Regions from separate parts of the Chitinophaga sp. RCC_12 genome, predicted to be linked through region 3. Evidence: riboswitches for the same ligand, from Rfam matches in the RefSeq annotation. Region 3 holds a riboswitch; each other region holds the start of a gene.

Region 1 (3,283 bases), on a different contig from region 3:
AATAGACGTCTGCCTCAATACCTGCCTGAATGAGCCAGCTGCTGGCAAAGGTTTTATTCCAGGTGAATCCTGCATCATATTGTGTGGCGAATTCGGGTTCCAGGAAGCGGTTGCCGATCTCGGTATAATAGAGGTCATTAAATGTAGGCATGCGGAAGATCTGTTTGTAAAACCCACGAAGCCGGAAATCCGGTGAGCGCATGGGCTGCCAGGAAACAAATACTGCCGGTGTAAATTTCTGCTGGTAGGGCGCCGAAGCATTTTTCTTTACGGTTTCATTCACAAAGGTGCCCAGCAGGCTGGCCTGTGCGCTGAAGCGGTTGAAGCTGATGTTTGTGGCGGCAGCAGCCAGCGTGGTATAACGGGTAGGGTAGCTGAAGTTGGTCAGGTCCGCATCCAGGCGGTTCCATTGAAAGTCACCGGAAGCCGCAATGGTCCACCAGTTGGTGAGGGCATACTGGTGTGCCATCGAGAAATACATTTCATATTGGCGGTAGTGGTTATCGATATAAAGCCGGGCGGTATCCGGCGCCAGGAACCGCGTGTAGTCGTACGCGTATTTCCCGTTCAGCAAAATGCTATAACGTTTGGTAATATCTTTGCGGAAGCTCGATTGCACAAAGATGTTCTGATCCCATTGACGGTCCACATGCCCGAACACACCGTTTACAATGAACCCGGGCAGCCCGCGCTGCGATTGGTAGTAATACACTTTGGTGCTCCACTCGCCGCCATTGAGCAGGCCATTGAAACCGCCTTCCATGCGAACAGCATTGATGTCGCCGTTTTTCCGGTAAGCGCTGGTATCATATACCAGGTGCCCGTTTTCATCACGTTTCTGGTAGGAAAATTTATACCTGCCGGTAGCATTGATCCATTCGGTGCTGAAGGAGGCCGATACTTTGCTACTGATCTTTTGCTGCCATAGCAAAGAGGGATTGAACAGGCCAAAGGAGCCGGTTTTGATGGTACCCCTGAGATGTGTGTTTTCTCCCGGTGCAAATTTAGGTTTGAGAGAAGTAAGATAGATGGCGCCGGCTGATCCAAAGTCTTTCGCCGGCTGAAAGATGTTACTTTTTTGCCCGTTGTACAAGGCAATTTCCTCCATATTGTCCAGCGAAAACCGGCCCAGGTCCACCTGTCCGTTCTGGGCATTGCCCAGTTGGATCCCATCATAAAATACGCCCACCTGGTTGGTGCCCATGCTGCGGATATCAACGGTTTTGAGGCCGCCGATGCCGCCATAGTCCTTCACCTGCAACCCGGCAAAAAAACGGATAGCATCCGCCACGGAGTGGCTGCCCAGCCGCTCCAGTTCTTTCGCCTGCATTTTCTGCCCGGGGCTTACTTCCCTGGCCGTACGCGGGGCTGTAACGGACACCTCCCGGAGGTCCTTGGATTTTACACTGTCGGCCTGTTGTGCAAAAGCACTCACCGCCCCACAGAGCAATACCAGTAACATCCCGGCGGTTTTCGCCGGTGTTTTAAAACGCATCATTCCCAAGCCTGTTAATGTTCCATCAACAGCTTTCGCAATAAGAAAAATAATCAGGAAAGAGACAAGATACGGGGGATACCCGCAGATTGAATTTATTCCCAAGCTTCATTCCACGAAAGCTTAAAAAAGTAGTTGTATGGCAGGTATTCTGACTTATCTCTGCTTCAGGCGACCTTCCCATTGAATGTTCAACAGTGGTCTGATTGGCGATGCCTTAGCATTGTATGAGACTTACAGCAGCGGGACTGTCCGGGATTTTCACCCGAGTTCCCTTTTAATCAGGTATATCCGGAGTGGACATGCCTGAACCATAGCGGGGCAAAAGTAGGTTATTATTTGATCGATTCAAAACGGGAGCAGTATCCATGTGGGGGTATCCACTATGAAAGCTGACCGAAACCCTGGTTTTTGACAGGGATAGTGCATGGATAGTGCATTGATAGTGCATGGGGAGTGCATCATGAGTGCATGAGTAGTGCATCAGGAGTCCATGCGGACTGTATGCATAGTGCATGGGTTACGCAACGGATACGCTGGTTTCACGCATCTGTGAAGTATGCGCGAGGTAATACCGGGTCAGGGCGGGTGCAGGTTTTATTTTGCCATGGCTGATTCTTCACAATTGTCTTTGCGCCTGGTATCGATGAGATATTGGATCTTCCACCCATCCGGGAGCTTCACCAGTTGGAAGGAGTCTACTCCGCAGTGGGAGAACTGCCCTTTGAAAAAGAAGCGGTAGGGTGTCCATACAGCAGCCAGCCGGCCATCTATCAGGACGGAGCCAAATACAATACGCTCGTCCGCCGCCTGGGCCGGGAGTCTGCCTATAAATGAGGAAAATTCATTGACCAGCGTAGTGTGGATAGTTTGCTTGCCTGCTTTGTCTTCCATCACCGACTGCAATATTGCCCCCGGCGCGAAACAGGCAGCCACCGCCACGCTGTCTGAATTATTCATGGCAGTAAACAGCTGGTTAATAGTGGCTTTCACCGCTTCCTCCGGTGCCTGGGCGTAGAGAGAGGTACCCATGATGATAAGTACGAAGCTGAATATAATACGGCGCATTTTTTTTCTTACAATATACTGATTTTGTATTTGTACCGGCGCCTAACTGATGATGCCTTTCTCTTTTAAAACATCTTCCTCGTTTTCATGACTGATATACATGATTATTTTGAGTGCATCATTAAGATGGTGTAAAATGTAAGTAATCTCAAATTCAATGATTTCCCCCGGATTTTTTGAGAAAACAGCGCCCCATCTGACCAGCGCCCTGGTATAGTGTTTCCCCATCGGCGACGTTTCTACTTTAATGACTTTCATTTCCTGCATGCCGACCTTGTGGTTAAATTTAAACATCTCTTCCAGCCATTGCGTGAACTTTTCATCATTTTTAAAAGTCATGCTTCCTGATGGCGCGGCAGCCATAAAGTTTTCTGCATAACAACTGGCGATGATACTTGTATCGTTGCCTAAGGAGGCCCGGCCATAAGTGGTGAAGAAGTCGGTGAATGATGTCATAACGGATAGTTTATTGGGAGAGCTACAGTTTCCGATATGCTTTTTTCTACAAAAATTGTTCCTGGCCCCAAATAGACATTGGCCTGATGTTATCATGATGTAATTTGCGCAGCGCTATTATGTTATGTATGGATATCAATTTTATCTTATTTTAGTAGCTTTTACTAAAATGTTCTACATGAAGAATTCCCCTGTACTGCTGATACCAGAAAAAACGGACAGTGAATTTGAACAGATTTTTGCAACCTGGACAGATAGTGGGGG
Region 2 (3,283 bases), on a different contig from region 3:
GCACATGCAGCAATGAGCAGGAAGGGGCAATGGCAATACGGTCTTTTCCTAACACGTTTACTGCCTTTTGTATCTGCTGTAAAGATTTTTCATAATCATTCTTCCAGATATTCCTACCATCCACTACGCCCAGCGAGAGGTGCAAAGAAGTATGGACGATAGCTGTATCAAGGATATCTTCCAATTGCAACGGGCAACGCACGAGATCGAGGTGCAGTGTTTGCACCGGCAATGCCAGTGCCACCGCCAGATTCTTCCCATAGCATTCAAAATAAGAAGCCAGGAGAATATGCAGTTGCGGGAAGGCTGCATGAATTTGCGTATAGGTATTCATGAATACCTGCAGGGCTGCTTCATCCAGGTCGAGCGACAGGCAGGGCTCATCGAGCTGTACTACTTCAGCGCCGGCTTGAGTGAGCTGTGACAGCACCTCCAGGTATACCGGCAGCAGTTTATCTATCAGCGATAAACGGTTGAAGCCGGCCGTTTTCTCTTTTCCGAGTAACAGGAAAGATACCGGGCCAAGGATCACAGGCTTGGCAGCATAGTTTTCTTTTTTTGCTTCAAGAAACTGCGCTGTTACTTTGCGGGAGAAGAAATGAAATGTTTGATCTGCCATAAACTCCGGAACGATATAATGATAGTTGGTATCAAACCACTTCGTCATTTCCATGGCGGTGATATCGTCGCCATCGCGCTGGTAGCCTCGCGCCATGGCGAAGAGCAGGTCTGTTTCAGGAAGTTTTTTCTCTTGTAAGGTGCGATAGCGCTGTGGCACAGCGCCCACCATCAGTGAGGTGTCGAGCACCTGGTCGTAAAAGGAAAAATCATTGCAGGGAATCCAGTCGATCCCTTTCTGTTGCTGCAACGCCCAGTTGTGTAAACGGATATTACGGGCGGTTGCCTGTAATTCATCAAGAGTAATTTTGCCTGCCCAGTAGCTTTCGCAGGCTTTCTTCAGTTCACGCTGGCTACCTATCCTCGGGTAGCCTAAGTTGTGGATAATCATTACTGATTGTTTAAAAGGTGATACATGACGTTCACGCTCTTTTATATAGTACAGCAATGTTTTCAGGAAGATAAATACGGAAGGAGAAGGTATGGCAGATACAAGAACAAGCATATTAGCATGCATGATTCCATCATGCATACGCCTGTTCTGATAATTACCGATACCGAAACCTGACACGCTTCAATCCCCGAAAGCATTGTCAAAGTGAAATAAAGGCAGGTCTCCTGGCTTGTTCCGCTGGTAAACACCTTCCCATTCCTGGCCGGAACAGTGGCATATTATTTACCAGTTGCAGTGCATGTGCGCTGCCGGAAGCTTACAGTTGCGGGACAGCCTGTGATTTACACACAGTTCCCTTTTAATCCCGCTTTTCAGCGGGAACCATTATTTGCTTCGATTAGTAATACATAAAGAACCGGCGCGAAGATAGTAAATCCCGGCAACTATCAAATCCGTTTCGTTTTCTTACAATTTCGGGCCTGGCGAAAAGCGGAGTTTTACATCATAAAAACAAACAGCTATGAAACAGGCAAACATACTAATCACCGGCGCCACCGGACACATTGGTACTACATTGGCTAAACATTTATCGGCACAAGGTGTTCCGTTCCGCGCCATGGTGCGCACAACAGACAATAACGCAAATGCCCTTGCCGCCTTACCCGGCGCTGAAATAGTAACCGGCGATTTCAACGATGCCAACAGCTTAGTCCTTGCACTTAAAGGAATAGGGCGGGCATTCCTGCTCACCAACTCTTCTGAAGCAGCGGAAGAACTGCAAAGCAATTTTGTAACAGCCGCCGTTAAAAGTGGGTTACCGCATATCGTAAAGCTTTCGCAACTGCATGCGGACGCACAATCGCCCGTACGTTTTTTACGGTATCATGCCGCTGTAGAAGAAAAGATCCGTGTATCCGGTATGGCATATACTTTCCTGCGGCCCAATTTATTTATGCAGGGGTTACTGGGTTTCCGTGAAACAATTGCCAGTCAAAATAAATTCTTTGCTACCGCCGGCGACGCTCCTATCAGCGTAGTGGACACCCGCGACATTGCCGCCGTAGCTACGGCTGCCCTCACCGGCAACGGGCATAAAGGCAACACCTACGATATCACCGGCCCACAATCACTCACCCACGCCGCACTCGCAGAAACACTATCCCATGCACTGGGGCGCACTATCCGCTACATCAACGTTACCGCAGCGGAATTACTGCCCGCCCTTCTCCACGCCGGATTCCCCGCCTGGCAGGCAGAGGGCCTCATCGAAGACTATGCCCACTACGCACGCGGCGAAGCGGCGGCCGTTTCCTCCGCTGTAATGGACATAACAGGCAGGCCGGCGCGCGACTTCGCCGCCTTCGCCGGCGAGTATGCACCGGCGTTCACCTGAGCGGATTTTGTCTTTCTCAGGATTACGCTGATTATACTGATTAATTGGATTTTGTTCTTTGGGATTTTTAAAGGATTTGGGGAGATAGAAGCGGATTTTGTCTTTCTCGCTGATTACGCTGATTATACTGATTAATCGGATTTTTACTTTTAGATTTTTAGATTGATAAAAATTAAGGGAGATAAAAATAAAAATCTCCGCTTCCATCTCCCAAAATCCATTAAAAAATCCCAAAGAACAAAATCCGATTAATCAGTATAATCAGCGTAATCAGCGGGAAAGACAAAATCCGCTGCAAAATTTTACGCGGATTTCGCGCCAATTGCTTACTTTAGTTATCAAATCGAGCAACCAGTGAGCAATGAAGAAGCGGTTTTGCTGCAACGGCTACAGCAAGGGGATACTGAAGCATATATCACCTTATATGACCAGTATTACCCCTCACTTTACACTTATATTCTCCACTTCATCAATATCCCGGAACTGGCCGAAGATGCACTGCAGGAAGTGTTTATAAAGATCTGGGAGGTTAGGGAGCGGATCAACCCTGAATTATCATTCAGTGGTTATCTGTACCGTATTACCCGGAATCATGTATTTAAGTTAATGAAGAAGATCAGCGCCGATGCAGCACTCCGTTTACAGGTAATGCAGGAACTACAGCATCAAACGGAAGATGCGGATACCCGGTTATTGTGGAAACAATACGAATCTTTATTACATAAAGCCATTGCGCAATTGCCCCCTCAGCGGCAAAAAGTGTTCAGGCTATGCCGCGAAGAAAGCAAAAGCTATGAAGAAGTAGCCGTAGAACTGGGCATCTCCCGTAATACCGTAAAGGAACATATGGTGCTGGCCATGAAAAGTATTAAATTTTT
Region 3 (3,283 bases):
TCACGGGGTTTACCATTACCGTAGCGGGAGCACTAAACAGGAACTAAAGGGCATTGCGTTACAAAATCTGCTTCTAAAAAAGATTGGAAAGAAATGGGAAGACATACCTGTAGAGGAAGCATCCTTAAAAGATCTGAATAATTCTACCATTCGTCGCTTTATCTCTAAGGCTGTTGAGATGAACAGAATTCCGTCAACTGCCAGAAAAATGGGTATAGAGCTACTACTGAAAAATCTTGACCTGCTAACAGAACAAGGACAATTAACCAACGCCTCGCTATTGCTTTTTGGTAAAAATCCTATGAAGATATCAGTAACAGCAAGTTTTAAAATTGGCAGATTCGGTAAATCAAGCCATGATCTGTTATTCCAGGATATTGTTGAAACGAATATTTTTGATATGGCAGATCGGGTAATGGAAGTTTTAAAGATGAAATATCTTATCCGCCCAATTTCCTACAAAGGTCTGCAGAGAATAGAGCCATTGGAATACCCCGAACCAGCGCTGAGGGAAGCGGTATTGAATGCTATTATTCATAAGGACTATTCCAGCACGTACATATTTTTACGCGTATATGATGACCGTCTATACTTGTGGAATCCGGGGTCTTTACCGGAAGAATTAAGTATTGAAAAGCTAAAAACGGATCATTCCTCTTACCCCAGAAATAGACATATAGCGAATATATTTTTTAAAGCAGGATATATTGAATCCTGGGGAAGAGGTATTAATAAAATCATTGATTCCTGCGTTGAAGCAGGGTTACCCGAGCCTTTAATTGAAGTTGAGCAAGGAGGATTTAGTATTACCTTCTTGAAAAAGAAACAAACAAATCAGTTAATCAACAGCGAACATCTCGAAGAAAGACAACTTAAAGCCTTATCATACATAAAGGAACATGGGAGTATTAACAATGTCCAATATCAGCAATTAACCAATGTATCCAAACGAACGGCTACAAGAGATTTACAGGAACTAATAGAAAGAAAACTTATAGTAAAATCAGGAACTACCGGAAAGGGCACTACATATAACGAATCTATTGAGTAATACGGGCCTCTAAGGGGTCATATACGGGCCAAAGGGGCCATAAAGGGGCCACAAAGGGGCAAAAGGGGCCATAAACGGGCAATCCATTCATTAAATCCCTCCCACCACTTCATTTTGGGAATTATACCTAATTACCGTAGGTTTGCCTCCGCATTTGGTTCCGCCCCGCGGCGGATTAAAAGGGAATCCGGTGTAAAACCGGAGCTATCCCCGTAGCTGTAATCCTGCATTTATCGTCAGATAAATTGTTTTTCCGGATGAACTCCATACCACTGTCTGCCTGTCCGGCAGATGGGAAGGTCCCGGAAAAGCAGGTAAGCCAGAAGACCTGCCTCTTGTAATTAATCATTCAACGCTTTCGGGTGAAATGCTGTGAATGTGGGCCTGCCAGCCATTTTATGCGCTGTTATTATTTTCGTTTAGCCTAAGGCGTAATGCCGGAGGATAGCCGGTATTATGATCATTTTTCCAGGGTTTAACCCCGGGAGAAAAGTGCGTTGTATTTTCTTAATAAAACAATAAATATGAAAAAACAGTTATTATCCTTTCTGTCTGCAGCACTGATGCTGTTTGTTGCTTCCTGCCAAAAAGACGATGCGTTACAGCCGCTCGAACGCCAACGTACAAACGAAACCGGTACCGGCGGTGTTACGGCTTCATTAATCGCCGGTAAATACGGCAATGGATTTTTTATCGCCAACGAAGGGTGGTTTGGTCACGGCACCGGCGACCTGCATTTCTACTCCTACAGCGGCGATAGTCTTGTCCCTAACATTTATCATGCAGAGAACCCCGCCGGCGCGTTGGGCGGCCCTTCCAACACGCTGCAGTATGCTACTATCTTCAACGGTAAAATGTATATTGTTGTAAAAGCCGGTGGCCCACTGGTGGTGACAGATGCCGGCAGCCTCGTGGAAACCGGCCGTATTACTACCTTACCGGGTAATGATGGTCACGCTTTTATCGGTGTGGATGCCACCCGCGGATTGCTGAGTGCGAAAGATGGCGTATATCCTATCACGTTACCTTCCCTTGCTGTAGGCGCTAAAGTAACCGGTGTAGCGGGTTATACCGGTGATATGTTAAAAGCCGGCAGCTATATTTTTGTGTTGTCCCAAACAGATGGTATCGTTGCTTTAAACAGCAGCACCTATGCCGTAATAAAAAAGTTCGGTGCGGCCAACCTGGCCTTTGCTGCCGGTAAAGACGGCGGCGTATATGCTACCAACGCAGATTCCCTGATCCGCATAGATCCCGCTACACTGGCGCGTACCGCAGTAAAATTGCCTTTCACAGTACCTTCACCATGGGGTGCATGGCGTCATGCTGCCATCACTGCCTCTACAACGGAAAATGCCGTTTACATTGTGCGTAACAACGGCTTTGCCGGTGGCACCCAACTCTATCGCTATATCATTGGTAACACGGCATCTCTTGCATCTCCTTTTATTACACTGCCTTCCGGCCAGTATTTCTATGGCGCCGGTGCAGCGTATAACAAGGATAAAAATGAACTGGTGATGACTACGCTGAACGGCTCTTTCACCGGGGATGTGAACAGGGTACTGATGTATGATGCCACTACGGCGACACTGAAAAAAACGCTCACTTACAACGGATGGTATTTCCCGGCCATGCCTGTATTTCATGAGTAGAAGATGAAATAAAAAGAGGGTGCCTCAAATTTACTTTTGAGGCACCCTCTTTGATTATTTGCCAATTATTCATCCATTAATTCCCTTTCCATCTCCTCAATAGTAGGTAGTTGAGTCTTCAAATTATCCGGTATAATTTCAGAGAGCTCAAAGGGAACTTATACCAATAGGTTTATTCAAATCACGTAAAGCGTATTCGACTTCTATTTTATCCTTCATTCTGCACAATATCATTCCAATTGAGGGACTATCAGTAGGATGTTTTAATTGGCTGTCCACTGCTGATAAATAGAAGTTTAATTTACCGGCATACTCGGGTTGAAATTTTCCAGCCTTCAATTCAATAACCACAAAACAACGAAGGTGCAAGTGATAAAATAATAAATCCAGGAAATAATCCGATTCACTGATTTCTATTTTATACTGACGACCAACAAAAGCAAAGCCCTTTCCAAGTTCCAGCATGAAGTGAATTATTTTCTGTGTAAGCGCCAGTTCGATTTCCCGCTCCTGGGCATTCTCTTCCAACCCAAGAAAATCAAAATGATAGGGATCTTTGATACTTTCAGCTGCAAGG

The links. Region 3 has a riboswitch for cobalamin ahead of AB6805_RS12995 (DUF5074 domain-containing protein). Riboswitches for the same ligand answer to the same signal wherever they lie in the genome.
Region 1: linked by a shared signal. The riboswitch ahead of AB6805_RS28400 (TonB-dependent receptor) and the one ahead of AB6805_RS12995 (DUF5074 domain-containing protein) in region 3 are both predicted to bind cobalamin.
Region 2: linked by a shared signal. The riboswitch ahead of metE (5-methyltetrahydropteroyltriglutamate--homocysteine S-methyltransferase) and the one ahead of AB6805_RS12995 (DUF5074 domain-containing protein) in region 3 are both predicted to bind cobalamin.

What each region holds. Positions count from the first base shown of each region.
Region 1 is NZ_JBFUPS010000012.1:230,133-233,415, reverse strand. It holds gene AB6805_RS28400 (TonB-dependent receptor) at 1-1,498, opposite strand, end outside; cobalamin riboswitch at 1,619-1,826, opposite strand; gene AB6805_RS28395 (nuclear transport factor 2 family protein) at 2,093-2,563, opposite strand; gene AB6805_RS28390 (hypothetical protein) at 2,606-3,019, opposite strand; gene AB6805_RS28385 (ATP-grasp domain-containing protein) at 3,198-3,283, shown strand, end outside.
Region 2 is NZ_JBFUPS010000012.1:237,815-241,097, forward strand. It holds gene metE (5-methyltetrahydropteroyltriglutamate--homocysteine S-methyltransferase) at 1-1,150, opposite strand, end outside; cobalamin riboswitch at 1,209-1,413, opposite strand; gene AB6805_RS28425 (SDR family oxidoreductase) at 1,533-2,405, shown strand; gene AB6805_RS28430 (RNA polymerase sigma factor) at 2,760-3,283, shown strand, end outside.
Region 3 is NZ_JBFUPS010000003.1:814,097-817,379, reverse strand. It holds gene AB6805_RS13000 (ATP-binding protein) at 1-1,051, shown strand, start outside; cobalamin riboswitch at 1,190-1,402, shown strand; gene AB6805_RS12995 (DUF5074 domain-containing protein) at 1,576-2,706, shown strand; gene AB6805_RS12990 (YhcG family protein) at 2,854-3,283, opposite strand, start outside.